One region of the Streptomyces violaceus genome, then DNA from elsewhere that is predicted to be linked to it. Evidence: riboswitches for the same ligand, from Rfam matches in the RefSeq annotation. Region 1 holds a riboswitch; each other region holds the start of a gene.

Region 1 (3,849 bases):
GGGCTCGCGGTGTGCGGGCAGGGCGCGCAGGTGTACGACGCCGGCGCGGACCGGCTGCTGTGGTCCATCACCCTGGACCGGGAACTGGCGGAGACCGCGCTCGGCAAGATCGAGGCCGAGGTGGGGCAGGTGTACGCCGCGGTCGACCAGGACGGGGTCGACGGGCTCACGCTCATCGAGCCGGGCTATCTCATGCCGCACCCGACCCTGCCGGCCGTACGGGTCGACCGGCGCGACGAGCTGTGGGGCGCGCCGATCAGCAAGGTGCTGCTGCGCCATCCCTGTCTGACGGACGACGAGTTGGCGGCGACGGCCCGTTCGGTGGTCGGCTCACTGGCGACGGTGACGATGTCGGGGCCCGGCACGGTCGAGCTCCAGCCGTGCGGCGTCACCAAGGCGACGGGCCTGGCGCTGGCCGCCGAGCATCTGGGGCTGCGGCCGGCGGACACCATCGCCTTCGGTGACATGCCCAACGACATTCCGATGTTCGACTGGGCGGCCCACGGCGTCGCGATGGCGAACGCCCATCCCGAACTCAAGGCCGTGGCCGACGAGGTCACCCTGTCGAACGAGGACGACGGCATCGCCGTCGTCCTCGAACGACTGCTGGGCGGGACGGCTCAGACGGCTCAGTACGGGCCGTTGACGTTGTCGATCGAGCCGTAGCGGTCGGCCGCGTAGTTGCAGGCAGCGGTGATGTTGGCGACCGGGTCGTACGGGTCCCACGACGTGCCGTCCACGTGGTAGGCCTGGAAGGTCGGGTCGATGGTCTGGAGCAGACCCTTGGACGGGGTGCCCTTGGCGGCGTTCGAGTCCCAGTTGTTGATGGCCTGGGGGTTGCCCGACGACTCGCGCATGACGTTGCGGTAGATGCCGTCGTACGAACCCGGGATCCCCTTCTGCGCCATGACGTCCAGCGCCTCGCGGATCCACCCGTCGAGGTTGTTCGCGTAGGTCTTCGCGGAGGCCTGGGTGGCCTTGGCGGCGCCACCGGCGGGCTTCGCGGCCGGCTTGGCGGGGGCGGACGACTTGGTCGCCTTCTTCGCGGCGGCCGCCTTGGTCGTCGACACCTTCAGCTTCAGGCCCGGGTGGATCAGCTTCGGGTCGTCTCCGACGGCGGAGCGGTTGTCCTTGTAGAGCTTCTTCCAGCCGCCCGAGACGTCGTACTTGTCCGCGATGCGGTAGAGCGTGTCGCCCTTGGCCACGGTGTACGTGAGCGACTTGGGCTGGGCCGCCTGGGGCACGGACTGTGCGACGGCGGGTGCGCTCTGCGGCGCCTCGGCGGCGCTCGCGTAGGTGGCTCCGAGGAGCGGGAGGGTGAGTGCCGCTCCGCCGGTGCCTGCGATGGCGACACCTCGGGTGAGCGGGTTGGTTCTGGGGCGACGGTGCTTGCCTCGTCCGGCCATGGCGATGTTCCTCTCCGGCGCCTGCGAGGTGAGCTGTCGGGTTCGGGCCGGGAGGTGCCCGGCCGCGTACGGCGGTGTACTGCCGTGCGCGGCTTAACCCCGAGCCGTGCCGCTGTGCGGACCGGCGACTTACCTGGGTCCCCCGCTCCTGCCCTGCGTGAGTGGTCGGTTCGTGTGGGGGTCCGGGCGGCGGCAGGATTCGGCGTCCGCCGGACAGGCCGGGAACGTATGCGAGAGCACATGTCGGGAACAAGCACCGGAGTCACATATCGCGCGGTTGACCTTGGTCAGGGGTGATTGGTCCGCTTGATCCTTTGCGACTGTCAAGGCTCAACTGGCGTTCGGCTGAAGGGGGTACGGGTTGATGTCGGGGTGGGGCGGCACAGGGGTTAACGTGATTCAACTCACTGATCACGAGCCTGTGGGGCAATTGCCGTCAAAGGGAATTTGCTCAATCGTCATGGCAAATCGTGAATATCTCACTATCGACTGGTAAGTCGATAAATGTCTGTTCTTATGGCCTGATCAAAAACATAACGGTCGTGATCAGATACCACCCGGCCTGTAACCATGGGCGCTGGCGGTGATCGAAACGTGACCGGATACGCTGACTCGAGTGATGGCAGCGACCTATCGACAATCCGCGTAATCACCGGCAGACACAGCAGACAGGAGACCCCTCGTGACCGACGTCGGGCCGTTCGGGCTGAGCGTGCGGGACCAGGCTCTGGAAGCCGATGTCCAGGCCGGGTTGGCGGCTGTCGAGGAAGGCTTGTTCGAGGCCACCAAGAGCGAGGTGCCCTTCATCACGGAGGCCGCCCAGCACCTGGTGCGGGCCGGCGGCAAGCGGTTCCGTCCGCTGCTCGTGATGCTCTCCGCCCAGTTCGGTGACCCGTACGCGCCCGGGATCGTGCCGTCGGCCGTCGTCGTGGAGCTGACCCACCTCGCCACGCTGTACCACGACGACGTGATGGACGAGGCGACGGTGCGCCGCGGAGTGGCGAGTGCGAACACCCGCTGGGGCAACTCCGTCGCGGTCCTCACCGGCGACTTCCTCTTCGCCCGTGCCTCGCACACCCTGGCCGACCTCGGTCCGGAGGCGGTGCGGGTGCAGGCCGAGGCGTTCGAACGGCTGGTGACCGGGCAGATCCTGGAGACGGCCGGACCGCAGGACGGCCGCGACCCCGTCGAGCACTACCTGGACGTGCTGGGCGGCAAGACCGGTTCGCTGGTGGCGGTGTCGTGCCGGTTCGGCGCCATGATGTCCGGCGCCGACGAGACGACCGTGGACGTGCTGACCCAGTACGGCGAGCGGCTCGGCGTCGCCTTCCAGCTCGCGGACGACGTCCTGGACATCGCCTCCGACTCGCACGAGTCCGGCAAGACGCCGGGCACCGATCTGCGCGAGGGCATCCCCACGATGCCGGTGCTGCGGCTGCGCGAGCGGGCGGCCCGGCTCGGGCTCGCGGACGACATCGCCTTGTGCGAGCTGCTGGACTCCGACCTCACCGACGACGAACGGCACGCCGAGGCCCTGCGCCAGCTGCGGGCTCACCCGGCGCTGGAGCAGGCCCGGAAGGACACCGTCCGCTACGCCCAGGACGCCCGCTCGGCCCTGGCCCCCCTGCCCGAGTGCGCCGCGAAGACGGCACTCGTGGAACTGTGCGACGCGGTGGTGCACCGGGCCGGCTAGCCGGTCTTTCCCGCACGACCCCTACGGGTCGGGGGAGAAGCCGCCCCTCCGTGTCATACCCCAGCAGTACGTGGAGTTGAGTCCGGGGTCTGACGTATTTCCCTGGCCGATTTGGTCAGATGGACACCACGGAAACACCACTCCTCACCTGTTCGGGTGAGAATGGCGGCTCAGGGACGAGTGCGTGGACGAACACGGACAGCCGCCGCCGACCACGGAGGTAGGGCACACATGGCACCGTACGCATCCGACGACAGCACGACCGGCGGGGAGGTCGACGAGCAGCGCTCCGGGCGGCGCAAAGCCGCGCGGTACGTCGTCCCGGTCACGGTGATGGGGGTGGCGGCCGCGACGATCGGGCTGGTCCCCGCACTTGCCGACTCCGGTGACCCCGACCTCCCGAAGATCACCGCACAGCAGCTCATCGAGAAGATAGCGAAGTCGGACGTCCAGCAGCTGTCCGGCACCGTGAAGATCAGCACGGACCTCGGGCTGCCGGACCTGGGCGGGCTGGAGAGCAGCCTGATGTCCGGTGCCGCGAGCCCGGACGGGGGCGGCTCCTCCGCCGACCCGACCGCCAAGCTCACCGAACTGGCCTCCGGCACGCACACCCTGCGCGTCGCGGCCGACGGCCCGGACAAGCAGAAGCTGTCGCTGCTGGAGAACGCCGCCGAGTACAGCATCGTCCACAACGGCAAGGACGTCTGGGCCTACGACAGCAAGTCGAACGAGGTCCACCACGGCACGGCC
Region 2 (3,849 bases), 2.4 Mb from region 1:
CGGTGCTGTTCAACTCCTGGGAGGCCACCGAGTTCGACATCTCCGAGGAGCAGCAGCGGGCGCTCGCCGCGCGGGCCGCGGCCATGGGCGTCGAGCTGTTCGTGGTCGACGACGGCTGGTTCGGGTCCCGGACCAGCGACCGGGCCGGGCTCGGTGACTGGACGCCCAACCCCGACCGCTTCCCGGGCGGGCTGAAGCCGCTCGCCGACCATGTGCACGGTCTCGGCATGCAGTTCGGGATCTGGGTCGAGCCGGAGATGGTCAACGCGGACAGCGACCTGTACCGCGCGCACCCCGACTGGGTGCAGCACCAAACGGGACGAAAGCGGACGGAGTTCCGCAATCAGCTCGTATTGAACCTCGCCCGCGAGGACGTCCAGGAGTACCTGTGGGAGCGGCTCGACGGGCTGCTCTCCGGTGCGCCGATCGACTACGTCAAGTGGGACTTCAACCGCTGCTTCTCCGATGCCGGCTGGCCGGACGACCCCTACCCGCAGCGGCTGTGGGTCGACCACGTCCGCGCCCTGTACGGCCTGCTGGACCGACTGCGGGCGGCCCACCCGGGCGTGGCCTTCGAGTCCTGCTCGGGCGGCGGCGGCCGGATCGACCTCGGGGTGCTGGGCCGTACGGACCAGGTGTGGACCTCCGACAACACCGACCCGCTCGACCGGCTCGCCATCCAGCACGGCTTCAGCCAGATCCATCCGGCCCGGGTCATGGCCGCCTGGGTCACCGACAGTCCGAACGCCATGCTCAACCAGCGGGCCAGCTCCCTGCGGTTCCGGTTCGTCAGTGCCATGGCCGGGGTGCTCGGGGTGGGCGGCGACCTCACGAAGTGGACGGCGGAGGAGCTCGCCGAGGCGCGGCAGTGGGTGGGGCTCTACAAGGAGATCCGGCCCGTGGTGCAGCGCGGCGACCTGTACCGGCTGCGGCCCCCGGAGGGCGGCCTGAGTGCGGTCCAGTACGTCCTCGGTGACGAGACCGTCGTCCTCGCCTGGCTCCAGGCGCAGCGCTACGGCGAGCCTGTTCCGGCGCTCCGGCTGCGAGGCCTCGACCCGACAGCGACGTACGAATGCCTTGAAACGGGCGAAGTTCACCGAGGGGTCGTACTCGCCCATCATGGGCTGCGAGTCGGCCTGCGGGGCGACCTGGATGCCGCGGTCGTCCGCCTTAGGCTCAAGTAGTCGTTCTGTCCGAATAAGGCGAATAGGGCACTTAAGGTGCTTCGGTATAACGTGCCCCGATCGTAAAGGAGATGAGGTCGGGGTGCGTGACCATCGTCATATTCGTGACGATCTGTTGTCGTCATGTTCACGTAATTCCTGCGTTATTCAGGGACATTGAGGAAAGTCGGAGATCGGTAATCCACGCTCGGTGACGGGAAATGTGCCGACGCGTCAAGAAAAACGCTCTCACCGGCAACCGCAAGCTTGTCCCATTGCGTCTTGGTCGCTTACGTTCCACACCAATCCGGACGGACGCCTAATCCTGCCGCCGCCCGGAGCCCCACACGCTGACCCGACGTACGGCAGGAGCGGGGGACCCACAGGTAAGACGCCTGTTCCGGTTCCCGGAACGGCTTGGGGTTAAGCCGCGCCTCGGCGCGGCCGGGCATCTCCAGCCCGAACCCGACAGCTCACCTCGCAGGCGACGGAGAGGAAATCGCCATGCCCGCGAAGGGTAAGCACCGCCGCCCGAAGACCCAGCGCTTCACCCGCTCCATCGCCGTCGCCGGAACCGGCGGGGCCGCCCTCGCCCTTCCGCTCATGGGGGCCGCCGGCGCCCACGCCGCCACCCCGCAGTCGGCTCCGAAAAAGGCCGTCCAGTCCGCTCCGGCCGCCGGGAAGAAGGCCGCCGAAAAGGCCACGGGCGCTCGCACGTACACCGTGAAGGCCGGCGACTATCTCGCGAAGATCGCCGAAGACCAGAACGTCAGCGGTGGCTGGAAGAAGCTCTACGCCGACAACCGTGACGCGGTCGGTGCCGACCCGTCGCTGATCCACCCGGGCCTGAAGCTCTCGGTCGGCAAGAAGGCGGCGGGTGAGCCCAAGGCGCAGTCGTCCGCGCCGAAGGCGCCGAAGGCTTCGGCCGAGAAGTCGTCCGCCGGCGAGTCGTCCTCCAAGGCCGACACCGCCGCGAAGCCGGCTGCCGCCAAGCCGGCCGCCGAGGCTTCCGGCTTCAGCCTTCCGGTGGACGGCGCCTCTGTCGGCACGCCGTACCACATGTCCGGCAACATGTGGTCCAGCGGCTACCACACCGGTGTCGACTTCGTCGTCCCGACCGGCACCTCGCTCAAGGCCGTCGGCGCGGGCACGGTCGTCTCCGCCGGCTGGGGCGGCGCGTACGGCAACCAGGTCGTCATCCAGCTCGAGGACGGCAAGTACGCGCAGTACGCCCACCTCTCCTCGCTCTCCGTCTCGGCCGGCCAAACTGTGACCGCCGGGCAGCAGATCGGCCTGTCCGGTGCGACCGGCAACGTGACCGGACCGCACCTGCACTTCGAGATCCGCACCACGCCGGACTACGGCTCGGACCTGGACCCGGTCGCCTACCTGCGCTCGCACGGCGTCTCCGTGGGCTGACCGACCGCACGACCACCTGCCTGACACGCGGCCGAAGGCCGGACCCTGATCCCCGGGTCCGGCCTTCGGTGTGTGCGCGGCCGCCGATCGTCTCAAGGGATCGACAGGACGCGGCAGTTGGGACACAGTGATCCCGTCGTGAGTGCAAGCGCTTTCCGAAGGAGTTGTGTCCCGTGCCGACCACCCGGAGAACGTTCGGAGCCCTGGCCGCCGGAGCCGCCCTGGCCGCCCTCGCCCCGGCGGCGACCGCGAACGCCGCTCCCCGTCACCGCCGCCTGATCGCCCACGACGACTTCTGCCACGGCCTCGGCAGGTGGGCGACCGAACTCCAGGACGGCGGCACCGTCACCGCCTCCCGCGGGGTCCTGGAGATCGACGTACCGAGCGGAGCGACCGTCTGGTTCCGGCAGCGGATCGAAGGGCCGTACGTCCTCGAGTACACCGCCACGCCCGTCTCCGAGGGTGGGGTCAACGACCGGGTCTCGGACCTCAACAACTTCTGGAACGCGACCGACGTCCGCTCCCCGGACGACCTCTTCGCGACGTCGCGTGGCGGGGCGCTGGAGGAGTACGACCACCTGACGACGTACTACGCCGGGTACGGGGCCAACTACAACAGCACGACCCGGCTTCGGCGTTACGTGGGCCTGGCCGGTGTGCGTCCCCTGATCTACGACTACACAGAGCCGCTGCTGGTCCCGGGCGAGCCGAACCGGGTCCGGATCGTCTCCGACGGGTCGACGGTGCGATGGTGGAACAACGGGCGCCTCGTCTTCGACTACACCGACCCACAGCCGTACACGAGCGGGCACTTCGCCTTCCGGACCGTGTGGAGTCACTTCCGGATCACGGGCTTCCGGGTCTGGCGACTGACCCCGCAACATCTCTGACGGGCGGCCTATTCCGAAGTTGGCGAACACTTTAGCAGTGGCTTATCTCACCGTCCGTCAACCCCTTCCTACGGTCGCGTAGGTCACATTCGAGGGTGAATTATGAGCGGCTGTGGCAGACGATTCGAAGAGTGACAGCAGAGCGGTGATCGGGTCGTACGTGGCGGTGGGGGACAGCTTCACCGAGGGCGTTGGCGATCCCGGCCCCGACGGGGCGTTCGTCGGCTGGGCCGACAGGTTCGCCGTCCTGCTCGCCGACCGCAGGCCCGAAGGCGACTTCCAATACACCAACCTTGCCGTACGCGGAAAGCTCCTCGACCAGATCGTGGCGAACCAGCTCCCGCGGGCCGTCGACATGGCCCCGGACCTCGTCTCGT
Region 3 (3,849 bases), 190 kb from region 1:
AGCTCGGCGGGCGGCAGGTCGTCCGCGCTGGGCGGTACGTCGACGGGGTGCTCGGAGGTGCCCACGAGCTCCCGGACGAGGGCGTACTGGGCGTGGTTGGTGTCCTGGTACTCGTCCACGAGGACGTGGCGGAAGCGGCGGTGGTAGTGCTCGGCGACGTCCGGGAAGGCGCGCAGCAGGTTGACCGTCGTCATGATCAGGTCGTCGAAGTCGAGGGCGTTCGCCTCGCGCAGCCGCGACTGGTACATCACGTAGGCCTGGGCGAGGGTCTTCTCGAAGCCGTCGGCGGCCTGGGCGGCGAAGTCCTCCTCGTCGATCAGCTCGTTCTTCAGGTTGCTGATCTTGGCGCTGAAGGACTTCGGCGGGAAGCGCTTGGGGTCGAGGTCCAGGTCGCGGCAGACCAGGGCCATCAGGCGCTTGGAGTCGGCGGCGTCGTAGATCGAGAAGCTCGACGTGAAGCCGAGCTTCTTGCTCTCCCGGCGCAGGATGCGCACACAGGCGCTGTGGAACGTCATCACCCACATGGCGTTCGCGCGGGGGCCGACGAGCTGCTCGACGCGCTCCTTCATCTCGCCGGCGGCCTTGTTGGTGAAGGTGATGGCGAGGATCTGGCCCGGGTGGACGTCCCGCTCTGCGAGCAGGTGGGCGATGCGGTGGGTGAGCACGCGGGTCTTGCCGGAACCGGCACCGGCCACGATGAGCAGCGGGGAGCCGGAGTGCACGACGGCGGCGCGCTGGTTGTCGTTCAGCCCCTCCAGGAGCGCGGCGGCGTCCACCGGCGGGCGCGCGGCGCCGCCCCGGTAGTAGGCGTCACGGTCCGGCGGCGCGTCGAACTTCCCGCCGAACAGATCGTCCGGAACCGGCTCCGGTACGTGATCGTCCTCGGGCGGTGGCGGGGGCTCGTCCGCGGGGCCCCGCTGGGCCTGGAGGTCCGCCAGGAAGCTGTCGTCAAAGAGGCTGCTCATCGCTCTCCGAGTCTAGGGCGCCCCACTGACAGCCCGCCGCCGCCCTGAGAACATCGCCGAAAGGACCCCCCTGTCACCCTCCAGGTCCGCGCGATCACAGGTCGCTACAGCCTTCACAATTGCGTGCGAATGATGACCAACCCCCCTCGATTGATCACTCTCGGCGACACTCATGAGCAAGGTCACGGAAATGTATCGGGCATATCACCCATCAACCTTCACAAGGGCCACACGAGTTGGCTAACGTGCGAGGAGGCCACACGAACCCCACCGGCGAACGTCGCCGGGCCGCGTGGCCTCCGCCGAGTCCGGCGTGCCGCAGCGGCAGCCAGAGCCGGGGACCCACCGAGACCCCGGGGTGAATCGGCCCGACTCCCTTTCCGGAGAGGGCCGTAGGGCAACCCTTCCGAAGTACCCGCCCGAACCCGACAGCTAACCCGGTAGGCGGAGCATGGAAGGAGTCGCCTCCCTTGGCGTCGCACCGCAAGTCGCGTCCTACGGGTTCGCGCGTGGCAGGCATACGGACCCCCGCCTTCGCAACGGCGGCCCTCACCTCCGTGGCCCTGCTGTCCCAGTCGGCCAACGCCGCCCCCGAGGCCGACGACAAGCCCAGCCTGGAGGAAGTCGAGAAAAAGGTCGACGACCTCTACCGCCAGGCGGGGTCCGCGACCGAGAAGTACAACGGAGCCAAGGAGAAGACCGCCAAGCAGCGCAAGCGCGTGGACACCCTCCTCGACGACGTCGCCCAGCGCACCGAGAAGCTCAACGAGGCGCGGGAGGAGCTGGGCACCTTCGCCGCCGCCCAGTACCGCACCGGCGCCTCCGCTCCGGACACCGCCACGTTCCTGCTCGCGGACACCCCGCAGGACTACTTCGACCAGACCCAGCTGATGGACCGGATGACCGGCCGTCAGAAGGTGGCGGTCGACGACTACATCACTCAGCAGTCCGAGACGATGGAGAAGCGTCAGGAGGCCGCCGAGAGCCTCGAGACGCTCACCGAGTCACAGGGCGACCTGAAGACGGCCAAGGCGACCGTGCAGAGGAAGCTCGCCGACGCGCGCGAGCTGCTGTCGAAGCTGACCGCCGAGGAGAAGGCGCGGCTCGCGGCGATCGAGAAGGAGAAGCAGCAGGAGGCCGCCCGCAAGGCCGCCGAGCTGGCCCGGCAGCAGGCCGAGCAGCAGAAGGAGCAGGAGCAGGAAGCCGCCCAGCAGCAGGGCAGCGGCTCCTCCTCGGCGGGTTCGGGTTCGTCCTCGTCGTCCACCGTGCCCGACTCCTCGTACGCCACCAAGGCCGACAAGGCGCTCGCCTTCGCCCGCGCGCAGATCGGCAAGCCGTACGTCTGGGGCGCCACCGGCCCCGGCTCCTACGACTGCTCCGGCATCACCCAGGCCGCCTGGAAGGCCGCCGGGGTGACCCTGCCGCGCACGACGTACGACCAGGTCAACGTCGGCACCACGGTCCCCCTGGCCGACGCCCAGCCCGGTGACCTGGTCTTCTTCTACGACGATGTCACCCACGTCGGCATCTACATCGGCAACGGCATGATGATCCACGCTCCGAAGCCCGGCACGTACGTGCGCGAGGAGTCGATCTACTACGACGGCGAGTCGTCGATCCACAGCGTGGTGCGGCCGGCCTGACGGGTCTCGCAGGTTTTTGGGACCCCGCGCGCGTGCCCTGCCCGTAACGCGCGCGGGGCCTCCTAGCATCGGCCCCATGCCCGGCCCCTCCCCCTCTGTCGCCTGGTGGGCGCAGCGTGCTCCGGCGGCCAGTGCCGCTGTGCTGACGACCGGCACCCTGTCGGTCGGTCTGGATCTGGCGGGGTACGAGGTCCTCTCACGCATCACCCTCGGCCTGGCCTGCGCGGCCTGGCTGGTGTTCGCCGCGGACTTCACCCTGCGGCTGCTGCGGGCCGGGACCAGGTGGCGGGCGTATGCGCGCAGGCCGGGCGTCCTGGAGAGCGTCACCACGGCCGCCCTCACCACCGTGGCGGCGACGGCCGTCCTGGGGGCCGCCTTCTCGGCGGCCGGCGCCCAGGCTCTGGCCGTGACTCTGCTGGTGCTCGCCGTACTGCTCTGGCCGGTGCCGCTCGTCCTCGTCCCGCAGGGCGGGGAGCGGCGCAGGCCCGGGACGGTGTTCGCGCGCTGCATGGCCACGCAGGGGCTCGCCGTGCTCGGCGCCACGCTGGCCGCGGCCGAGCCGGCGGCCTGGCTCGCGCACGCGGCTCTGGTGCTGTTCTGGCTGGGGCTGGTGCTGTACGTCCTCGCCCTGGTCCGTTTCGATGTGCGGCAGGTGGCCGAGGGGACCGGCGATCACTGGCTCGCGGGCGGGGCGCTCGCCCTCTCGGCGCTCGCCGGGGCGCGGCTGCTCAGCGCCGACAGCGCACGTCTGTACCTGTGGAACGTGGACGACCGGGACGTCCTGCGCACCGTGACCGTCGTGCTGCTCGTGCTCGCGCTGGTCTGCTACGCCGTCCTGTTCGCCGCCGAGTTCGTACGGCCCCGGCCGCGCCGTGACGTCCGCCGCTGGGCGACCGTGTTCACCTGGGCCAAGACGGGGACGGCGGCACTGGCCGTCGCCGTCGCCCTCGATGTCTCCTGGCTCGACGGCTTCGGGGAGGCGCTGTTGTGGATCGCGGTGGCGGCGTGGCTCGTGGCCACCGCCTGGACGGCCGCCTCGGCCCGCTCCGGTGTGCGGCCCGGCCGCCGGGTCAGGTCCAGAGCACGGCGATGAAGACGTTCGCCGTGGTCAGCAGCCCGACCAGGCCGAACAGGCCCTTGTCCACCTTCTCGTCGTCCCGTTTCACGTAGACCAGGCCGAGGATCACGATCAGCAGGGCCAGCTTCACGCCGATCTTGATGTTGTTCACGGACTGGTCGTC
Region 4 (3,849 bases), 1.1 Mb from region 1:
CCCCGCTTGTCGTGCCGGCAGGCCTCGCGCCGCAGCATGCCGTCCTTCTCCAGCCGCGTCACCGCGTACGTCAGGCGGCTGCGCGTGATCTTCAGCCGCTCGGCGAGATCGGTCATGCGCAGCCGCTGTTCGGGGGACTCCGACAGGACGGACAGGATGGAGTAGTACAGGTGCGGCATGCCGGCGTCCTGCTGGAGCTGCCGGTCGATCGCGTCCTCCAGGAGCAGCGAGGAGGCGATGTACGCGCGCCAGGCGCGTTGCTCCTCGGGGGTGAGCCAGCGAGTCGTCATGCCGCCAGTGTAGGTTTGTTTCAAACTTGAACCAAGACCCGGCGAGTTCGATCCCGCCGGTCCGCCGTCCCACCCGACCGGGGAGCGTCGATGCCTCACCCGTACGTCCTGCTGTCCGCCGCCGTCTCCCTCGACGGCTACCTGGACGACACCGGGCCCGAACGCCTGCTGCTGTCCGGCCCGGCCGACTTCGACCGGGTCGACGAGGTCCGGGCGTCCGTCGACGCGATCCTGGTCGGCGCCGGCACCATCCGCGCCGACAACCCGCGCCTGCTGGTCAACTCGGACGAGCGGCGCGCCGCCCGCACAGCCGCCGGCCGGCCGGCATACCCCCTCAAGGTGACCGTCAGCGGCTCGGGCGACCTCGACCCGGAGGCGCGGTTCTGGCACACCGGCGGCGAGAAGGTCCTCTACACGAGCGACCAGGGCGCCGAGCGTGCCCGGGCCCTCGGCCTCGCCACCGACGTGGTCCCCCTCGGCACCGACCTCGACTGGCGGCGGCTCCTCACCCACCTGCACGACGTACGGGGTGTGCGACGGCTCATGGTCGAGGGCGGCGGCCTGATCCACACCCAGCTCCTCACCCAGGGCCTCGCCGACGAACTCCAGCTGGTCCTCGCCCCGCTCTTCGTGGGCGATCCGAAGGCGCCCCGCCTCTTCGGGCCCGGCGGCTACCAGGGCGGCCGGCTCCGGCTGCTGGAGACGCGGCCCATCGAGGACGTCGTCCTGATGCGGTACGAACCCACCGCCCCCGGTACCGGCTCCCTCGCCACCGCGGCCGACCACCACTGGCTGGCCCTCGCCTGCGAACTGGCGGACCTCTGCCCGCCGTCGGACACGGCGTTCAGCGTGGGCGCGGTGGTGGTCGCGGCCGACGGTACGGAACTGGCCCGCGGCCACTCCCGCGAGGGCGACGACCCGGTCGCGCACGCCGAGGAGGCGGCCCTGGCGAAGCTCGACCCGTCCGACCCGCGACTCGCCACCGCCACGGTCTACAGCAGCCTGGAGCCCTGTGCCCGCCGCGCCTCCCGCCCCGCACCCTGTGCCCGGCTGCTCCTCGACGCGGGCGTACGCCGAGTGGTCACCGCCTGGCGCGAGCCGGACACCTTCGTCCCGGACGCCGACGGCAGCGGCGTGCTGGCGGCCGGCGGGGCGGAGGTCGTCGCACTCCCGGAACACGAGCACCGGGCCAAGGCCCCGAACCGCCATCTGCTGTAGGGGAGGCGAGGGCGGACCCCGCACCGGCAACCTGCTCAGCATGGGGTGGTCACGAGTGGTCCCGCGGATGGCGTACACTGGAATCACAACGACGCGGGGTGGAGCAGCTCGGTAGCTCGCTGGGCTCATAACCCAGAGGTCGCAGGTTCAAATCCTGTCCCCGCTACTGAAGGCCGAGGGCCGGAATCCGAAAGGGTTCCGGCCCTCGGTGTATTTCCGGGTTTCCGCACCTCCGTTACTGCCAGTGAGCGCAGCTCATCGCTCCGCATGGCAACTGACACACCGTCAATACCCAGCAGTCACTTACGGAGCGGTCAACTCGCCCGATTTGGGCCGGTCATGGCAGGTAAGTCCGCACGAAAAAGGTTAATGATCAAGTGGAATCGCTGGAATCCACTCCCCGGGTCTATTAACGTTCGATAACGCAGCGCGGTCGTCCCAGCCGTCACAGAAGGCGGCTCCGTGCGCACGCGCCGAATCCCGAAAGGGAACCGGGGAACCACCACTTGGGGTGAATCGGGCGTAAACCGCCGTGGAAGCACGGTTGTTATACGCGCGTAGGAGACCTTCCTGCTCCGAACCCGTCAGCTAACCCGGTAGGCGAGAAGGAAGGAAAGGAGTACGCCCACGTGGCGTCCAACCGGCCTGCCCCCGCGGCCCCGTTCGCGCGCAACCAGCGCGACACCGAAAAATTCGGCTACGGCGGTCAGCGCACCGACGAGGGCCCGTTCCAGGAGTGGAACCCCACCGAGGAATCCATCCGTCCCGTCCGTGGCCGGCATCGCGTCACCAAGCAGCGAGGCGGAGGCCTCGCCCGCAGCTCCACCGTCCTGGGCGTCGGCGTCATAGCCGCCGTGGGCGCGGGCGGCATGGCCAGCGCCCAGACCGGCAAGCCGCCGGTGTCCATCTCCGTGCCGGACCTGCCCTCGGTGGGTTCCCTCATCTCGGACGACGACACCCCCGCGGGTTCCTCGACTCCGCTCAGCGGTCTCGGCACGGTCACGGCGGACACCGAGGAGAACTCCTCCGGTGCCGGCGAGGCGCTGCGCGCCCGGATCATGGCCCAGGTCGAGTACCAGCAGGACCAGATCGACACCAAGGCCGCGCAGGACGCCGCCGACGCCGCCGAGAAGGCGGCCGCTGAAGCCGTGGCCAAGGCGGAGCAGGAGGCCAAGGCCAAGGCCGCCGAAGCCAAGAGGAAGGCGGAGGAGGAGGCCAAGAAGAAGGCCGAGGCCGAGCGGCTCGCCGCCCTCGCCAAGCAGTTCACGCTGCCGACCTCCTCGTACACCCTCACCTCGAGCTTCGGTCAGGCCGGCGCCTACTGGTCCTCCGGCTACCACACGGGTCTCGACTTCGCCGCTCCCACGGGCACGCCGATCAAGGCGGTGCACAGCGGCACCATCACCGAGGCGGGCTGGAACGGCTCGTACGGCTACAAGACCGTCCTCACCCTCGATGACGGCACGGAGATCTGGTACGCGCACCAGTCCTCCATCGGCGTCAGCGTCGGCCAGAAGGTCAGCACGGGCGATGTCATCGGCCGCGTCGGTGCCACCGGCAACGTCACCGGGGCCCACCTGCACCTCGAGGTTCACTCCGGTGGCTCCAGCAGCGGCATCGACCCGATGGCGTGGCTGCGGGGCAAGGGACTGAACCCGTAAGCGGCAGAAGCCAGTCGAAGCACCGGTAGCCCTGACGACGACCCCCCGACGTCAGGGCTACCGGTCTTCGGTGTGTGCGTCGCCGGTGTGTACGGGGGGCGTTTACAGGACCTTTGCGTCCGCCCTGGAATGAGCCGCTCCGGCACGGCCGTTGACGAGGAGCATGACTTCTCTTCGCAAGCTCGGCTCCTCCGACCTCGAAATCTTCCCGCTCGCCCTCGGCGGCAACGTCTTCGGCTGGACCGCCGACGAGGACCGGTCGTTCGCCGTCCTCGACGCGTACACCGCCGTCGGCGGCAACTTCGTCGACACCGCCGACGTCTACTCGGCGTGGGTGGACGGCAACCAGGGCGGCGAGTCCGAGACCGTCCTCGGCAAGTGGCTTCAGGCGCGCGGCAACCGCGCCGACGTCGTCGTGGCCACCAAGGTCAGCCAGCACCCCGAGTTCCAGGGCCTGTCCGCCGCCAACATCAAGGCCGCTGCCGACGCCTCGCTGCGCCGCCTGCGCACCGACTACATCGACCTCTACTACACCCACTTCGACCAGCCCGACGTGCCGGTGGAGGAGATCATCGGGGCGCTCGACGACCTGGTGAAGGCCGGCAAGGTGCGGCACATAGCCGCCTCCAACATCTCGGCGGAGCGGCTGCGGGCCTCCCTGGAGTTCTCCGACCGCGAGG

The links. A riboswitch is a leader RNA that binds a small molecule or an ion and turns the genes downstream of it on or off. The one in region 1 is predicted to bind cyclic di-AMP.
Region 2: linked by a shared signal. The riboswitch ahead of OG542_RS05475 (M23 family metallopeptidase) and the one ahead of OG542_RS16315 (transglycosylase SLT domain-containing protein) in region 1 are both predicted to bind cyclic di-AMP.
Region 3: linked by a shared signal. The riboswitch ahead of OG542_RS15325 (C40 family peptidase) and the one ahead of OG542_RS16315 (transglycosylase SLT domain-containing protein) in region 1 are both predicted to bind cyclic di-AMP.
Region 4: linked by a shared signal. The riboswitch ahead of OG542_RS21425 (M23 family metallopeptidase) and the one ahead of OG542_RS16315 (transglycosylase SLT domain-containing protein) in region 1 are both predicted to bind cyclic di-AMP.

The regions. Positions count from the first base shown of each region.
Region 1 covers NZ_CP107911.1:3,644,951-3,648,799, reverse strand. The annotation lists gene OG542_RS16320 (HAD family hydrolase) at 1-666, shown strand, start outside; gene OG542_RS16315 (transglycosylase SLT domain-containing protein) at 630-1,406, opposite strand; cyclic di-AMP (ydaO/yuaA leader) riboswitch at 1,410-1,584, opposite strand; gene OG542_RS16310 (polyprenyl synthetase family protein) at 2,089-3,099, shown strand; gene OG542_RS16305 (LolA family protein) at 3,331-3,849, shown strand, end outside.
Region 2 covers NZ_CP107911.1:1,211,493-1,215,341, reverse strand. The annotation lists gene OG542_RS05480 (alpha-galactosidase) at 1-1,184, shown strand, start outside; cyclic di-AMP (ydaO/yuaA leader) riboswitch at 1,502-1,665, shown strand; gene OG542_RS05475 (M23 family metallopeptidase) at 1,668-2,582, shown strand; gene OG542_RS05470 (DUF6250 domain-containing protein) at 2,756-3,472, shown strand; gene OG542_RS05465 (SGNH/GDSL hydrolase family protein) at 3,618-3,849, shown strand, end outside.
Region 3 covers NZ_CP107911.1:3,451,324-3,455,172, forward strand. The annotation lists gene pcrA (DNA helicase PcrA) at 1-965, opposite strand, end outside; cyclic di-AMP (ydaO/yuaA leader) riboswitch at 1,270-1,427, shown strand; gene OG542_RS15325 (C40 family peptidase) at 1,436-2,608, shown strand; gene OG542_RS15330 (SLAC1 family transporter) at 2,685-3,701, shown strand; gene OG542_RS15335 (hypothetical protein) at 3,679-3,849, opposite strand, start outside.
Region 4 covers NZ_CP107911.1:4,751,023-4,754,871, forward strand. The annotation lists gene OG542_RS21410 (MarR family winged helix-turn-helix transcriptional regulator) at 1-290, opposite strand, end outside; gene OG542_RS21415 (dihydrofolate reductase family protein) at 381-1,508, shown strand; tRNA gene OG542_RS21420 (tRNA-Met) at 1,601-1,674, shown strand; cyclic di-AMP (ydaO/yuaA leader) riboswitch at 1,970-2,126, shown strand; gene OG542_RS21425 (M23 family metallopeptidase) at 2,138-3,169, shown strand; gene OG542_RS21430 (aldo/keto reductase) at 3,333-3,849, shown strand, end outside.